Regions from separate parts of the Streptomyces sp. NBC_01618 genome, predicted to be linked through region 1. Evidence: riboswitches for the same ligand, from Rfam matches in the RefSeq annotation. Region 1 holds a riboswitch; each other region holds the start of a gene.

Region 1 (4,031 bases):
GGTCCACGAGATGCTCACCTCACTGCTGGCCCGCCATACCGGCCGCGGCGCCGAGCAGATCGCCTCCGACATCGAGCGCGATCTCATCCTCGACGCCCCCGGCGCCAAGGCGTACGGCCTGGTGGACCACATCATGGAGAACCGGAAGTCGTCACTCCCGCCGCACGGCGCACGGTGAACGCCCGATGCGACCACCGGAGTTGCCACCACTGCCCGCGCTGACCCGCGCCGAGGGCGAGTTCATCGACCGCTATCTCGAAGTCCTCGACCAACTGGGCCGGATCAACCCGGCCCGCGGCGACGACACCTACTCCGCACTGCGGGCCGCACAGGCACTGGCCTCACGGGCGGGCGCGCTGCGGGACGCCCTCACGTTGATGCACGAGCGCGGCGAAGCACGGATCCACGCCGCCACCCTGGCCCGGGCGCTGCGGGTGCTGGACGGAGAACGGCGGGCCGGACGCGTCACCGTACCCCCCGATCCGACGAGTTGATCAACCGATTTTCCGCCGGGCCGGCCGGGACCAGCCGGGCTCCCCGCAACCCGCCCCGGCCGGAGGCACCCAACTCCCCTTCGCGACACGCCCGGTGGTCGCATCGAAATTCCTAGCTCTTTCGGCGTAGAAAGTCCCTCTCGCGAGAGATTTCTCCACTTGCGTTCTTCGAGTGGACAATGAGCGGAATCTGGGATTCCAGCCCTGGTACGGGACCGGTCCGAACAACCGTCGGCGCTCTCGGAATCGTCGGCTCCACCCGAACGGGTCAGCCATGAGGAGACTCACGATTCGTCGTTTCTCCTCGGAAATCCGGCAGTCGGTGAGTCAAGATCCCTGGGACGACAAGCCCCCGCCACAGCGACGGGGCGGTCCGGGCGGACGCCGAGTCCTGCCGCCGTCCGGATGTCTGGTCGACAGAAGTGGATCGGCAGGAGTGGAGGACCCGAGCACAACGGGTCGGCCGGATCACCGGTCGACCCTCGGGGTGAAGCCGCCGAGCGCGGCCGGGCAACTTCGCCAGCCCGAACCCGACAGGTCATCCTTCACAGGCGGCTGACGAAGGGTTGCGCATGACTGCGCAGGTTCATGTCCCGTCTCTGCTCGCCCGGGCCGGCACGGCCTCGGTTCTGACTCTGGCCGCCGTCGGCGGCACCATGCTCGCCCCGGGCGCCGCAACGGAGGCCCAGGCGGCAACTCTCTCCATGAAGGCGCTCAAGGTCGCCGCGTCCAAGAAGGGGTCGCCGTACAGGTGGGGGGCCATCGGCCCCAACCGCTTCGACTGCTCGGGGCTGACGGCTTATTCGTTCAAGAAGGCCGGCAAGAAGCTCCCCCGCACGGCCCAGCAGCAGTACAACAAGACCCGCCACATCCCGGCCTCGCACAGGCAACGCGGCGATCTGGTCTTCTTCCACTTTGGCCGCCACGTCTACCACGTGGGGATCTACGCCGGTCACGGCAAGATCTGGCACTCGCCGAGGACCGGTGCGGTGGTCCGGCTGGAGAAGATCTGGACGAAGCGCGTCTCTTACGGTCGGGTCCGCTGACGCGGTGGCGAGAGCGGGTGATCGGGCGGCCGCCGGGCGCAGCTCACCGGGAGCGGAGGAACGTCCGCGTGCGGTCGAGGAGCAGCGTGGCAGCCTCGGCGTCGTAGGAGGGCAGCGAGCTGTCGGCGAACAGGTGCTGGTCGCCCGGGTAGAGGTACAGCTCGGCGTCGGGGGCCTCGTCGACGAGTGCGCGGGCGGCGTCCGCGTCGCCCTCGGTGGTGAACAGACGGTCCTCCTCCATGGCGTGGATGCGGACCGGTACCTGCGATGGCCACGTTCCGAAGAAGGAGCTCGGCACGCACGAGTGGACGAATACGGCGCCGCGTGCGCCGGGCCGCGTCTGCGCCAGCTTCTGCGCGGGCAGCACACCGAGGGAAAATCCGATGCAGACCAGCCCCGCCGGTGAGTCGGCCACCGCCCGCGTGCCGCGATCGAGTATGTCCTCGACGCCGATCTGTTCCGCATACGCCAGCCCCGCCTCCAGGGTGTCGAACGTACGGCCGTCGTACAGGTCGGGCGTACGCACGGTGAACCCGTCACCGCGCAGTTCGTCGGCAAAGGCAGTCACGCCCGGGGTAAGGCCCTGAGCATGATGAAACAGTACGACTTCGGTCACCGTGCGTCTCCAACTGCCTTTGGACAAGGATCGGTCCGTCAATCTAGCGCGTTGCCCCAGGTGTTCGGTCGGCGAGCGAGCCGTCGGCCTGCCCGGGGAACGCGACGGATCGGGAGGCCCGTCTGTTCTGTACGGGGATGCTCCACGGGAGCGCGATCCAGACCGTCTTGCCGCCGTCGGCGGTGAGGGCGACGGTGAGCCGGCCTCCGCACTCCTTGGCCGGGGAGCGGATGATCACCATGCCCCGTCCGTTGTCCTGCTGGATGGCGGCGGGCAGCCGCCGGGGCCAGCGCGGGTGACTGTCCGTCACCCCCAACTGCAGCTGTTCCTCCCGCTCCAGCCTCAGGTCCACGGTGAAGGTGGGCGACTGTCCGAAGGTGTGCTGAACGGCGTTGGTCGCGAGCTCCGAGACGATGAGCCGAATGCCGTCGGCGAACTCCGTCGCGGTGGCCAGGCCCCATTCGGTGAGCACCCGGTCCACATATCTCCGAGCCACCGCGACCGAGACCGGCTCGCTCGGCAGAGTGATGCTTGCTTCTTGGTGCTCTGCCATGGCGAGCCGTCCCTTTCCACCCGGACCGACTCGCCATCGGTCCCGGTTGTGCTTCGCGCCAGATTGCCATTGATGCTGCCCCTCCGGCGGCGATCCACCAAGATATGCATATATCTGTCGCTCAATGCGGTGAACCCTGCCCCGCAAAACCGTATGCGGGCGTCACACTGTCCGCTCGGCAGGAGAAGGAGCGGGAAAAGGGAGGGAGGCCGCCGATGCGGCACGGTCCCGTGGTACGACGCCGCAAGCTCGGGGAGGAGTTGCGGAGTCTGCGGCTGGCGTCGGGGCTGACCAGCCGGGACGCCGGGCGGATGCTCGGCTGGCACCAGTCGAAGGTGAGCCGGATCGAGACCGGTGTCAGTGGAGTGCGGCCGGCCGACGTGGCACGGCTGCTGGACGCGTACGGTGTGGACGACCCGCAACTGCGGACGCTCCTGGAGGGCCTGGCGGGTTCGGCGGGCGGTGGCGGCACCGGCTGGTGGCATGCGTATCGCGGTCTGATTCCGCCCCAGTACCGCGACTTCATCAGCCTGGAGTCCCAGGCGCGGACCGCGCGCACCCTGGAGACCTCGGTGGTGCCCGGGCTCCTGCAGACGGCGGACTACGCCCGTGCGGTGACCCGGGCGTCGCTGGACGGGTTACCCGCGGGCCAGTTGGACTCCCTGGTGGAGGTACGGCTCGCCCGGCAGGGGGTGCTGCGGACCGATCCGCCACTGCGGCTGAGCGCGGTGCTCGACGAGGCGGTACTGCGGCGCCGGGTCGGCGGGCGCCGAGTGATGAGAAACCAGCTGCGCCATCTGACCCGCGTGGCTCAACTTCCCCACGTTCAGCTTCAGTTGCTTCCGTTCTCGGTCGGTGAATATGCCGGCCTCACCGGCCCTTTCGTTATCTTCTCATTTCCGAACACTTCTGATCTGGACGTGGTAGTTCTCGACCATTTGACGAGTAGCCTCTATCTGGAGCGGAAAGAAGACCTTGAGGCGTACAGCTCGGCCTTCCGCACGATGCAGGCGCACGCGCTGTCGCCGCAGCACTCGTTGGACCTCATCGCCGCGATCGATCGCGACGATCAGTGACCCCGGACCGCCCGAGGAGGGCGTCATGTCGGACTGCTTCGCACAGCATTCGTTACGGTGGCGGCGCAGCAGCCGCAGCACGGGGATGAACAACTGCGTGGATGCCGCGCCGTTCGGTGACGGACGGCTGGCCGTGCGGGACTCCAAGGATGTGTCCAGGCCACCGCTGCGATTCTCGGCGGCGGCCTGGACCTCTTTCGTCTCCGGCCTGCACCGGGGTCCGGTCAGCTGACCGGAGCGGTCCGC
Region 2 (4,031 bases), 3.9 Mb from region 1:
GCTCCGCAGCCACGGCGTCGACCCGAGCTGAGCCACCGCGCAGAGCGCACCGTGCACACCCGACGGCGGCCGGAGCAACAGCCCCGGCCGCCTGTTCGTCCGCCCTTCCGCCCGGCCTACAGCTTCTCGACCGGCGCGTACCGCAGCAGCAGCTTCTTCGGCCGCTCGTCCCCGAAGTCGACCGTCGCCTTCGCCTGGTCGCCGAAACCCTCGACGGCCGTCACCGTGCCGAGCCCGAACTGGTCGTGCGTGACCCGGTCCCCTACGGTCAGCGTGATCGTCGGCTTGTCCGAGGTCCGCCGGGTCGCGAAGCCCGAGGGGCCGGAGCGCGAACGGGACGACGACAGCGACGAGGTGATCCCCGACGTCGGTCCGGCCGGGGCCGCCATCGGCCCGGTCCGCTTCCACTCCAGGTGCTGGTCCGGGATCTCCTCCAGGAACCGCGACGGCGGGTTGTACGAGGGCTGCCCCCACGCACTGCGCATCGCCGCCCGGGTCAGATAGAGCCGCTCGCGGGCCCGGGTGATGCCCACGTACGCGAGCCGCCGCTCCTCCTCCAGCTCCTTGACCTGGCCGAGCGCCCGCATGTGCGGGAAGACGCCGTCCTCCATGCCGGTCAGGAAGACCACCGGGAATTCGAGGCCCTTCGCGGTGTGCAGCGTCATCAGCGTGATGACGCCGGAGCCGTCCTCGTCCTCGTCGGGGATCTGGTCGGAATCGGCGACGAGCGCGACCCTCTCCAGGAACTCGGCGAGGGTGCCCGCGCCCTCCTCGCCGGCCTCTCCCCGCTCCTGCTCGAATTCGAGGGCGACGGCGGCGAGTTCCTGAAGGTTCTCGATGCGGGTCTCGTCCTGCGGGTCGGTGGACGCCTGGAGCTCGGCGAGATAGCCGGTCCGCTCCAGGACGGCCTCCAGGACCACCGCCGGGCCCGCGCCGGACTCGACGATCGTGCGCAGCTCCTCCATCAGCGTGTTGAACCGCTTGACGGCATTGGCCGACCGGGCCGCCATGCCGTACGCCTCGTCGACCCGGCGCAGCGCCTGCGGGAAGGTGATCTTCTCGCGCATCGACAGCGCGTCGATCATCGCCTCGGCGCGGTCGCCGATGCCGCGCTTGGGCACGTTGAGGATGCGGCGCAGCGGGACGGTGTCCTCGGGGTTGGCGAGGACCCGGAGGTAGGCCAGGACGTCCCGGACCTCCTTGCGCTCGTAGAAGCGCACGCCGCCGACGACCTTGTAGGGCAGGCCGACGCGGATGAAGATCTCTTCGAAGACCCGGGACTGCGCGTTCGTACGGTAGAAGACCGCGACGTCGCCTGCCTTGGCGTCGCCCGCGTCGGTCAGCCGGTCGATCTCGTCTGCGACGAACTGCGCCTCGTCGTGCTCGGTGTCGGCGACATAGCCGGTGATGCGGGCGCCGGTGCCGGCGTTCGTCCAGAGGTTCTTGGGGCGGCGGCTCTCGTTGCGTTCGATGACGGCGTTGGCGGCGGACAGGATCGTCTGCGTGGAGCGGTAGTTCTGTTCCAGCAGGATCGTGGTCGCGTCCGGGTAGTCCTCCTCGAACTGGAGGATGTTGCGGATGGTCGCGCCGCGGAAGGCGTAGATCGACTGGTCCGCGTCACCGACGACGCACAGCTCGGCGGGGGCGTCGGCCTCGCCGGCCGGGCCGACCAGTTCGCGTACGAGGGTGTACTGGGCGTGGTTGGTGTCCTGGTACTCGTCGACGAGGACGTGCCGGAAGCGACGGCGGTAGTGCTCGGCGACGTCGGGGAACGCCTGGAGCAGGTGGACCGTCGTCATGATGATGTCGTCGAAGTCCAGCGCGTTGGCCTCGCGCAGCCGGGACTGGTACATGGCGTAGGCCTGCGCGAGGGTCTTCTCGAACCCGTCGGCGGCCTGACCGGCGAAGGTCTCCTCGTCGATCAGCTCGTTCTTCAGGTTGGAGACCTTGGCCGTGAACGACTTCGGCGGGAAGCGCTTCGGGTCGAGGTCGAGATCGCGGCAGACCAGGGCCATCAGCCGCTTGGAGTCGGCGGCGTCGTAGATCGAGAACGATGACGTGAAGCCGAGCTTCTTCGACTCGCGGCGCAGGATGCGTACGCACGCGCTGTGGAAGGTCATGACCCACATGGCGTTGGCACGCGGTCCGACGAGCTGCTCGACGCGCTCCTTCATCTCGCCCGCGGCCTTGTTGGTGAAGGTGATCGCCAGGATCTGGCCGGGGTGCACGCCGCGCTCGGCGAGGAGGTGGGCGATCCGGTGGGTCAGCACCCGCGTCTTGCCGGAGCCCGCCCCGGCGACGATGAGCAGCGGCGAGCCCGCGTGGACCACGGCGGCGCGCTGCTCGGTGTTCAGCCCGTCGAGGAGCGCCGCGGGGTCGATGACGGGGCGGTGCGCGCCGTCGCGGTAGTACGCCTCCCTGGGCGGCGGGGGCCCGTCGAATACGCCCGCGAAGAGGTCCTCCGGCACCGCTTCGGGTGCGGAGTCCTCGGGGGGCGGCGGGGGCTCTTCCTCCGAGTGCTGGAGGCCGGCCAGGAAGCTGTCGTCAAAGAGGCTGCTCATCGCTTGTCGAGTCTAGGCCGCCGCACCGACACACGACGGCCGCATGCCGAACCGGACCCGGACCGCATGAGCGGCCCCATCCCCCTGCCGGGCACGCAAGGAGAGTGGACAGCCACGCACGGTGAGGAATTCCGGGCCCCCGCCCGCGCCCGCCGCCCCGCTTCGCCAAGGTCACGAAAATGTATCGGGCATATCGAACATCAACCTTCACAGCAGCACCATGGGTTGGCTAGCGTGCTCGTCCGGGCGGCCCGTACCCCCTGAGGCGAACCACGCCGAGCGGGCGCCCACGCCGAATCCGGGCTGCCCTCGCGGGAGTTCGGAACCGGGGACCCACACGCAGCACCGGGGTGAATCGGTCCTTGTCCCCACGCGGACCGTAGGGCAGCCTTCCGTTCCGCCCGAACCCGACAGCTAACCCGGTAGGCGGTCCACGGAAGGAGATGCCGGCCTTGGCGTCGCATCGCAAACCGCGCACCCGGATGCGCACCACCTCACCGGCCGTCGGGCTCACGACGGCGGCACTGGCGTCCGTGACCCTGCTCTCCACGCAGAGCGCGATGGCCGCCCCCGCTCCGAAGCCCGGCATCGAGGACGTCCAGAAGAAGGTCGACGACCTCTACCGGCAGGCGGGCACCGCGACCCAGCAGTACAACCAGGCGAAGGAAGCCGTCGCCACCCAGCGCACCAGGGCCGACGCCCTGCTGGATGATGTCGCCAAGCACGCCGACCAGCTCAACGAGGCCCGCAGGACGCTGGGCACGTACGCAACCGCGCAGTACCGCAGCGGCACCATCACACCGAGCGCCACTTTCTTCCTGGCCGACGACCCGCAGTCGTACTTCGACCAGAACCAGCTGATGGACCGGATGACCAGCCGGCAGCAGAGGGCGATCACTGACTTCCGTACGCAGCAGACCAAGGCGGCGAAGAAGCGTGCCGAAGCGGTGCAGAGCCTGGAGACGCTGACCACGACGCAGACCACGCTGCGCACCAGCAAGCAGGACGTCCAGAAGAAGCTGGGCGAGGCGCGCGCGTTGTTGTCGAAGCTGACCGCCGAGGAGAAGGCGCGGCTCGCGGAGCTGGAGCGGAAGAAGAAGGCGGAGGCCCGGCGCAAGGCGCAGGAACTGGCCGAGCGGCAGGCCGCCGCCAAGGCGGAGGCAGACCGCAAGGCCGCGGAGGCCGCGGAGGCCGCGAAGGAAGCGGATTCCGGCACCGGTACTGGTACGGGCACCGGCACGGGCACCGGCACGGGCACCGGCACCGGCTCGGACAGCAGCGCCACCACCGAGGCGGAGAAGGTCCTCGCCTTCGCCCGCGCCCAGATCGGCAAGCCGTACGTCTGGGGCGCGACCGGCCCGTCCTCGTACGACTGCTCCGGGCTCACCCAGGCCGCCTGGAAGGCCGCGGGTGTCGACATCCCGCGCACCACCTGGGACCAGGTGAAAACAGGCACCCGGGTCGCGACGG
Region 3 (4,031 bases), 2.2 Mb from region 1:
CGTCGAGGCGTGGCTCGTGACCCGGTACGCGGACGCGCGGCAGGCCCTCGCCGACACCCGGCTCTCCAAGAACCCGGCACACCACGCCGAGCCGGCGCACGCCAAGGGGAAGACGGGCATCCCCGGCGAGCGCAAGGCGGAGCTGATGACGCATCTGCTGAACATCGACCCGCCCGACCACACCCGGCTGCGCCGCCTCGTCTCCAAGGCGTTCACCCCGCGCCGGGTCGCCGAGTTCGCCCCGCGCGTGCAGGAACTGACGGACCGCCTCATCGACCGCTTCATCGCGCAGGGGACGGCGGACCTCATCCACGACTTCGCGTTCCCGCTCCCCATCTACGCGATCTGCGACCTGCTCGGGGTCCCGCCCGAGGACCAGGACGACTTCCGGGACTGGGCGGGCATGATGATCCGGCACGGCGGCGGCCCGCGCGGCGGGGTGGCCAGGTCGGTGAAGAAGATGCGCGGCTATCTCGCCGAACTGATCCACCGTAAGAGGGAGAACCCGGGGGACGATCTGATCTCGGGGCTGATCCGGGCCAGCGACCACGGCGAGCACCTCACCGAGAACGAGGCCGCGGCCATGGCCTTCATTCTTCTGTTCGCCGGATTCGAGACAACGGTCAATCTCATCGGCAACGGTGTGTACGCCCTGCTCCGCAACCCCGCACAGCGCGAGCGGCTGCACCTCTCCCTCGACGCGGGGGAGAGCCGGCTGCTGGAGACCGGGATCGAGGAACTGCTGCGGTACGACGGTCCGGTGGAGCTGGCGACCTGGCGGTTCGCCACCGAGCCGCTGACGCTCGGCGGACAGGAGATCGCGGCCGGCGACCCCGTGCTCGTCGTCCTCGCCGCCGCCGACCGCGACCCGGAACGCTTCGAGGACCCCGACACGCTCGACCTCGCACGGAGTGACAATCAGCACCTCGGATACGGGCACGGCATCCACTACTGCCTGGGAGCACCGCTCGCCCGGCTGGAGGGACAGACCGCGCTCGCCACGCTCCTGAGGCGCCTTCCCGACCTGCGACTTGCGGTGGAACCTACCGATTTGCGATGGCGTGGCGGGCTCATCATGCGTGGACTGCGCACGCTGCCCGTGGAGTTCACGCCGGGGTCTGCACCCGCGCAAAGTGACATCCCGTCAAGTCTGTGACTTTCACGTGATCTGCGCTGCATCGACTTGTGACGCGCGTTCGAGTCCGGCTAGGTTCACCGTTCGACTCACCAGTCACTCGTCAGTCACACGGAAGGTATCCCCATGGGCTCCGCGAACGGCAGACACCGTCGCCCTCGTCAGGCACCCGCCATCGTCGTCGCCGCGGGCGTGACCGGATCGGCCATCGCCATCCCGCTGCTCGGCGCGGCCGGCGCGCACGCCGCCGACGCGACGACCTGGGACCGGGTGGCCGAGTGCGAGAGCGCCGGCATGTGGAGCTCCGACTTCGGCAACGGCTTCTACGGCGGCCTGCAGTTCTCGCAGGAGACCTGGAAGGCGTACGGCGGCGATTCGTACGCCGAGCGCGCCGACCTCGCCAGCCGCGCGCAGCAGATAGCCGTGGCCGAGAAGGTGCTGGAGGACCAGGGCCCGCAGGCCTGGCCCAGCTGTGCGGTCATTTCCGGCCTCGCGGAGGACGGGACGCTGCCGGGCGTCGATCCGGGGGTCGCGCCCTCGCTCGAGCCGACGCAGAGCGCGGAGCCGGCTGACGGCACGTCGGCGTCCCCGGCCGACGGCGCCACGCCGTCGGACGGCGTCACGGACGCCACGGACGCCACGGGCGGCAAGGGCGGCAAGGGCGGCTCGAAGGGCTTGGGCGGTGCCGACGGGTCGGCAGGGAAGGCCGAGCCCTCCGCGCAGCCTTCGGCCACGGAGTCGGCCGCCCCGTCCTCCGACGCGCCCGAAATGCCTGATACGCGTGATTCATCCGATTCCTCCGGCCGTACGGGTGGTAAGCACCGTGGCGCCCCGGCCCCCGAGGGGGGCCGAGGTGCGGGCGGCGGCCTCGACCGCGAGTCGGGACGCCACGCCTCCCGGGGCGACGGTGGCGCACGCGACGCGGGCGCGTCGGCCGCCGACGGCATGTACACCGTCCACCCCGGCGACAATCTCTGGGCGATTGCTGACGCACAGAAGGTTCCTGGTGGCTGGCCTGCGCTCTATGAGGCCAACAAGGGGGCCGTCGGCAACGACCCGGACCTCGTCCTCCCTGGCCAGAGTCTTGATCTCGGCGTGGAGGCCGAGTGAGGGCGGTATGAAAATCGACTAAAAGAGCCCCAAAAATCGGGGTAGTTCAGGGACCTATGTCCGCTTATGCGTAAGTGAGACATGGGTCTCTTTGCGTCAATTGGCGTGTCGCGCCCAGGGGCTCCCGTCGTATCGCGTCCCACCTGCGAAAACGATGGTTCCTCACATGCAAGTAAGGGCTGATTGTCCGATGTGTTCATCTTTGAAAGTGGGGGTTGCCTATGTTTACGGTCGGAACCGCTCGCACCGCGGGCCCCGTCGACCGTCACGCCGAATCCTGCCGTCGGTCGAAGGGAACAGACGCGTAAAGCGCCGTAGGCAGGAGCGGGGGACCCAGGTAAGCGCCGGGCCCGATCGTCGAAAGACGCATCAGGACCGGCTTGGGGTGAAGTCGCGTGCTAGGACGTGCGACCGGGCAACTCACTTGGCCCGAACCCGACAGCTCACCTCGTAGGCGTCGGTGAGGAGAAGTTCCATGCTGTTTTCCAGCAAGGGCAAGCACCGCCGCCCGTCCAAGGCCGTCCGTGTCGCCACGCTCGCCGGTGTCGCCGGTGCCGCCGTCGCCGTTCCGCTGATGGGCGCGACCGGCGCCTCCGCCGCCTCCGTCGCCACCTGGGACGCCGTCGCCCAGTGCGAGTCGGGTGGCAACTGGTCCATCAACACCGGTAACGGCTACTACGGCGGTCTGCAGTTCTCGCAGTCCAGCTGGGCCGCCGCCGCCGGTACGCAGTACGCCCCCCGTGCCGACCTGGCCACCAAGGCCCAGCAGATCGCCACCGCCGAGAAGCTCCTCGCCATGCAGGGTCCGGGCGCCTGGGGCTGTGCCGGTGCCGGCAACCTGACCAACGACGGTGTCGACCCGGGCGTCGACACCGGCTCCTCCTCGAACTCCGGCGCCACCAAGCAGCAGAGCGCCCCGGCCGCGCCGAAGCAGCAGGCGCAGCCGAAGAAGGCCGAGCGCACCGAGGCTCCCGCCGCCGACCGCTCGGACCGCTCCGCCGCCCCGCAGGCCGAGTCGAAGAAGACCGTCACCACCCCGACCGGCCAGAAGGTCGGGAAGGGTGACGGCGAGTACAAGGTCGCCTCCGGCGACTCCCTGAGCAAGATCGCCGCCGACCACAAGGTCAAGGGCGGCTGGCAGCGGCTGTTCGAGCTGAACAAGGACATCGTCAAGGACGCGGACCTGATCTACCCGGGTCAGCAGCTGCACCTGACCAAGTAGTCCAGGGCCTCTCCTCCCCGAGCACCCCGGCCCGGCGCGCATCCCCCGTATGCGCCGGGCCGGGGTTTCCTGTGTCGCGCGCCACCCCCGCGTGACGCCTCTGCTCTGTGTGATCGTTCAACTGTTGTAGTTACTGACCAATAAAATTCTGACGGTTTGTCTGGCAATGCTCGCCCTCGGGTCCTTTTTCGTCCCAGGGGTCGGGCGGTCGTCCGGCTGAGCGGGCCGGGCCGGTTAGGCTCTTGTCGCAAGGCCAAAGTGACCCTGCACAACCAGTGTCATATCCCAGAAGGAGATGCCTCGTGCCGTCCATCGACGTCGTCGTAGCCCGGGAAATCCTCGACTCCCGGGGGAACCCCACGGTCGAGGTCGAGGTTGGCCTCGACGACGGCAGCACGGGCCGTGCTGCCGTGCCGTCCGGCGCCTCCACCGGTGCGTTCGAGGCCATTGAGCTTCGCGACGGTGACCCCAACCGCTACCAGGGCAAGGGCGTGGAGAAGGCCGTCCTCGCCGTGATCGAGCAGATCGGCCCGGAGCTCGTCGGATACGACGCGACCGAGCAGC
Region 4 (4,031 bases), 5.2 Mb from region 1:
CGAGGGCCACCCGTACCACCACACGCCGATCGGCTCGATGGCGGACCTGGACGCCGCGACCCTGGAAGACGCGCGCACCTTCTTCCGTACGTATTACGCGCCCAACAACGCGGTGCTCTCGGTCGTCGGTGACATCGACCCCGAGCAGACGCTCGCCTGGATCGGGAAGTACTTCGGCTCCATCCCGTCCCACGACGGCAAGCAGCCGCCCCGGGACGGCACGCTCCCCGAGACCATCGGCGAGCAGCTACGTGAAGAGGTGCAGGAGGAGGTCCCGGCGCGGGCGCTGATGGCCGCCTACCGGCTGCCGCACGACGGCACCCGCGAGTGCGACGCGGCGGATCTCGCGCTCACCGTGCTCGGCGGCGGCGAGTCGTCACGGCTGCACAACCGCCTGGTCCGGCGCGACCGTACGGCCGTGGCGGCCGGGTTCGGGCTGCTGCGGCTGGCCGGTGCGCCCTCCCTCGGCTGGCTGGACGTCAAGACGTCCGGCGGCGTCGAGGTGCCGCAGATCGAGGCCGCGGTCGACGAGGAGCTCGCCCGGTTCGCCGCCGAGGGCCCCACGCCCGAGGAAATGGAGCGCGCGCAGGCCCAGTTGGAGCGCGAGTGGCTCGACCGGCTCGGTACGGTGGCCGGCCGCGCCGACGAACTCTGCCGGTTCGCCGTGCTGTTCGACGACCCGCAGCTCGCCCTGACCGCCGTACAGCGGGTGCTCGATGTCACCGCTGAAGAGGTCCAGGCGGTCGCCAAGGCCCAGCTGCGCCCCGACAACCGGGCGGTGCTGGTCTACGAACCGGTCGAATCGGCCGAGCCCGCGGAATCACCGGACACCGATGAGACCGAAGCCGACGACACCGACGCGCACGAAGGAGCGGACAAGTGACCGACGCTGCCGCGACTGGAGTTTCGATGCAGTTCCACCCGCAGCCGGCCCCCGGCGTCGCCCGCCCGTGGGCCTTCCCCGCACCGGAGCGCGGCGCCCTGCCCAACGGCCTCACGGTGCTGCGCTGCCACCGCCCCGGCCAGCAGGTCGTGGCGGTCGAGATCGTCCTCGACGCCCCGCTGGACGCCGAGCCCGAGGGCCTCGACGGCGTGGCCACGATCATGGCGCGGGCGCTGTCCGAGGGCACCGACAAGCACACGGCCGAGGAGTTCGCCGCCGAGCTGGAGCGCTGCGGCGCCACCCTCGACGCGCACGCCGACCACCCCGGCATCCGGGTCTCCCTGGAGGTCCCGGCCTCCCGGCTGGCCAAGGCGCTCGCGCTGGTCGCCGAGGCGCTGCGGGCGCCGGCCTTCGCCGACAGCGAGGTCGAGCGGCTGGTACGCAACCGGCTCGACGAGATCCCGCACGAGCAGGCCAACCCGGCCCGGCGCGCCGCCAAGCAGCTCTCCAAGGAGCTCTTCCCGGCCACGGCGCGTATGTCGCGCCCGCGCCAGGGCACCGAGGAGACGGTGGAGCGGATCGACTCGTCGGCCGTGCGCGCCTTCTTCGACGCCCATGTCAGGCCGTCCACGGCGACCGTCGTGGTCGTCGGTGACCTCACCGGCATCGACCTGGACGCCCTGCTCGCCGACACCCTCGGCGACTGGTCGGGCGACACCGCCGAGCCCCGTCCCGCCCCGCCGATCACCGCCGACGACAGCGGCCGGGTGGTGATCGTCGACCGTCCGGGCGCGGTGCAGACGCAGTTGCTGATCGGCCGGATCGGCCCCGACCGGCACGACAGCGTATGGCCGGCCCAGGTGCTCGGCACGTACTGCCTGGGCGGCACGCTCACGTCCCGGCTGGACCGGGTGCTGCGCGAGGAGAAGGGCTACACGTACGGCGTGCGGGCCTTCGCCCAGGTGCTGCGCTCGTCGGCCCCGGATTCCGCCTCGGGGGCGACCGGTGCCGCGATGCTCGCCATCAGCGGATCCGTCGACACGGAGTCCACCGGACCGGCGCTGCAGGACCTGTGGACGGTCCTGCGGACCCTGGCGGCCGAGGGGCTGACCGACGAGGAGCGCGAGACGGCCGTGCAGAACCTCGTCGGTGTCGCACCGCTGAAGTTCGAGACGGCGGCCTCCGTCGCCGGCACCCTCGCCGACCAGGTCGAGCAGCACCTTCCGGACGACTACCAGGCACACCTGTACGCCCGGCTCGCGGAGACCGGTACGGTCGAGGCGACCGCGGCGGTGGTCAACGCCTTCCCGGGCGACCGGCTGGTCACGATCCTCGTCGGTGACGCGGCGCAGATCGAGGAGCCGGTCCGGGCCCTGGACATCGGAGAGGTGTCGGTGGTCGCCGGCTGACGGGCGTACCTGTCGCGGACGCGGGAGGCTGCCTGATGGGCCGGCCGGCCCGTTGCCCGCGACAGTTCGCTGGTGACGGTTCACCTGTGGCAGCCCACCGGTACGCCGATCCACCGACCCGCCGTATGTCCACATACCGGGACAAGAGGAAGACCCCTGTGAGCGACATCTCGCCGGGGTCTTCCTTTTTGTCCGTTCTGGTGGAGAGGTTGCCAGTCTGCCCTGTGGGATGCGCTACAAAACGACCTGTCCGTTTGGTGAATGAAAGTGACCCCGCTTAGCGTCGGCTGGGCTGTCCGTCACTCGTATGCCGCATCCGCGACGTACCGGACAGTCATCGCCGAGTCCCCGTCAGGCGCGAGCCTGGGGAGCCGGGGACCCACGAAGTCCCTGGGGTGAATCGGATGCCTGAGCCTCACCGAGGCCGGGGCGTCCGTAGGAGACCTTCCTGCTCCGAACCCGTCAGCTAACCCGGTAGGCGAGAAGGAAGGAAAGGACCAGCCACTTCATGGCGTTCACCCGTGCCACCGGGAAGCATCGTGCCCCGAGCCGACTGACGCGCAGGAGCGCGAAGATCGCCGGCGTCGCGGCCCTGGCCACCACTGGCGTCATCGGCGGCGTGGCCTCTCCGGCCCTCGCAGCGGACGCCGGGGTCGCCTCCGTCAACGAGACCGGCCTGAACCAGGTCATCGCCATCGACAGCGCCCTCGCCGACCAGATAGAGGCCCAGGCCGCTGCACAGCAGCACCAGGCCGAGGCCGCGGCGAAGGTGGAGGCCCAGCGGAAGGCCGAGGCGAAGAAGCGGGCCGAAGCCAAGAAGAAGGCGGAGGCCGAAGCGAAGCGCGCGGCCGAGGTGCGCGCGGAGAAGGCGCGTGCCGCCCGGTCCGCGGAGCGCACCCGCCTGGGCGCCTTCCAGCTCCCGGTCGCCGGTTCGTACGTCACCACCGGCTACAAGTCCAGCGGCTCGCTCTGGTCGTCCGGCAGCCACTCGGGCATCGACTTCCACGCCGCGTCCGGCAGCTCCGTCGTCGCCGTCGGCGCCGGTACGGTCGTCGAGGCCGGCTGGGGCGGCGCGTACGGCAACAACATCGTGCTCCGGATGACGGACGGCACGTACACGCAGTACGGCCACCTCTCCTCGATCGGCGTCTCCGTCGGCCAGAGCATCGGCGCGGGCCAGCAGATCGGCCTCTCCGGCTCGACCGGCAACTCCACGGGCCCGCACCTCCACTTCGAGGCCCGGACGACGCCGTCGTACGGCTCCGACATGGACCCCGTCGCATACCTGCGCGCCCACGGCGTCAACGTCTGACCGACGCCACCCGTCCCGCCCGCAGCACCTCTTCGAAGGCCCCGGCACACACCGGGGCCTTCGCCGTGCCCGCCCTCGATGTCCGGCCTCCGCGCCCGGCCTCCGTGCCTGCCCTCGATGTCCGGCCTCCGTGCCTGCCCGTGGTACCCGTCGGCCGTGCCTGCCCGCCGAGCCGCGCCGTGGCCAAAAGATATTCATGAATTTTCACCCGGCATCGGAAATTCGGCCTCATTGCAATAGAGTCACAGAACAGGCGTCGGTCGGCCGCGTTTCGCGGTGATTAAGGCGGAGGTTCGGACATGCGCATTCCCGCGCATTCGGTATGCACGGCAATCCGTGACGACATCGTCTCCGGCGTCTTCGAACGTGGCAGCCGGCTCACCGAGGAGTTGCTGGCGCGTCGATACGGGGTCTCCCGTGTCCCGGT

The links. Region 1 has a riboswitch for cyclic di-AMP ahead of OH735_RS04510 (C40 family peptidase). Riboswitches for the same ligand answer to the same signal wherever they lie in the genome.
Region 2: it holds a riboswitch for cyclic di-AMP, as region 1 does, so the genes downstream of both, OH735_RS22835 (NlpC/P60 family protein) here and OH735_RS04510 (C40 family peptidase) in region 1, are expected to answer to the same signal.
Region 3: it holds a riboswitch for cyclic di-AMP, as region 1 does, so the genes downstream of both, OH735_RS14645 (transglycosylase family protein) here and OH735_RS04510 (C40 family peptidase) in region 1, are expected to answer to the same signal.
Region 4: it holds a riboswitch for cyclic di-AMP, as region 1 does, so the genes downstream of both, OH735_RS28440 (M23 family metallopeptidase) here and OH735_RS04510 (C40 family peptidase) in region 1, are expected to answer to the same signal.

What each region holds. Positions count from the first base shown of each region.
Region 1 is NZ_CP109297.1:936,707-940,737, forward strand. Features, by position in the region: gene OH735_RS04500 (ATP-dependent Clp protease proteolytic subunit) at 1-178, shown strand, start outside; gene OH735_RS04505 (hypothetical protein) at 186-494, shown strand; cyclic di-AMP (ydaO/yuaA leader) riboswitch at 880-1,063, shown strand; gene OH735_RS04510 (C40 family peptidase) at 1,067-1,540, shown strand; gene OH735_RS04515 (dienelactone hydrolase family protein) at 1,584-2,156, opposite strand; gene OH735_RS04520 (ATP-binding protein) at 2,200-2,709, opposite strand; gene OH735_RS04525 (helix-turn-helix domain-containing protein) at 2,925-3,785, shown strand; gene OH735_RS04530 (DUF397 domain-containing protein) at 3,811-4,017, shown strand; gene OH735_RS04535 (8-amino-7-oxononanoate synthase) at 4,010-4,031, opposite strand, start outside.
Region 2 is NZ_CP109297.1:4,877,513-4,881,543, reverse strand. Features, by position in the region: gene OH735_RS22845 (M23 family metallopeptidase) at 1-31, shown strand, start outside; gene pcrA (DNA helicase PcrA) at 117-2,561, opposite strand; cyclic di-AMP (ydaO/yuaA leader) riboswitch at 2,842-3,006, shown strand; gene OH735_RS22835 (NlpC/P60 family protein) at 3,005-4,031, shown strand, end outside.
Region 3 is NZ_CP109297.1:3,139,296-3,143,326, reverse strand. Features, by position in the region: gene OH735_RS14655 (cytochrome P450) at 1-1,156, shown strand, start outside; gene OH735_RS14650 (transglycosylase family protein) at 1,262-2,245, shown strand; cyclic di-AMP (ydaO/yuaA leader) riboswitch at 2,546-2,717, shown strand; gene OH735_RS14645 (transglycosylase family protein) at 2,721-3,467, shown strand; gene eno (phosphopyruvate hydratase) at 3,770-4,031, shown strand, end outside.
Region 4 is NZ_CP109297.1:6,135,704-6,139,734, forward strand. Features, by position in the region: gene OH735_RS28430 (M16 family metallopeptidase) at 1-883, shown strand, start outside; gene OH735_RS28435 (M16 family metallopeptidase) at 910-2,292, shown strand; cyclic di-AMP (ydaO/yuaA leader) riboswitch at 2,621-2,788, shown strand; gene OH735_RS28440 (M23 family metallopeptidase) at 2,801-3,604, shown strand; partial or broken gene OH735_RS28445 (GntR family transcriptional regulator) at 3,904-4,031, shown strand, end outside.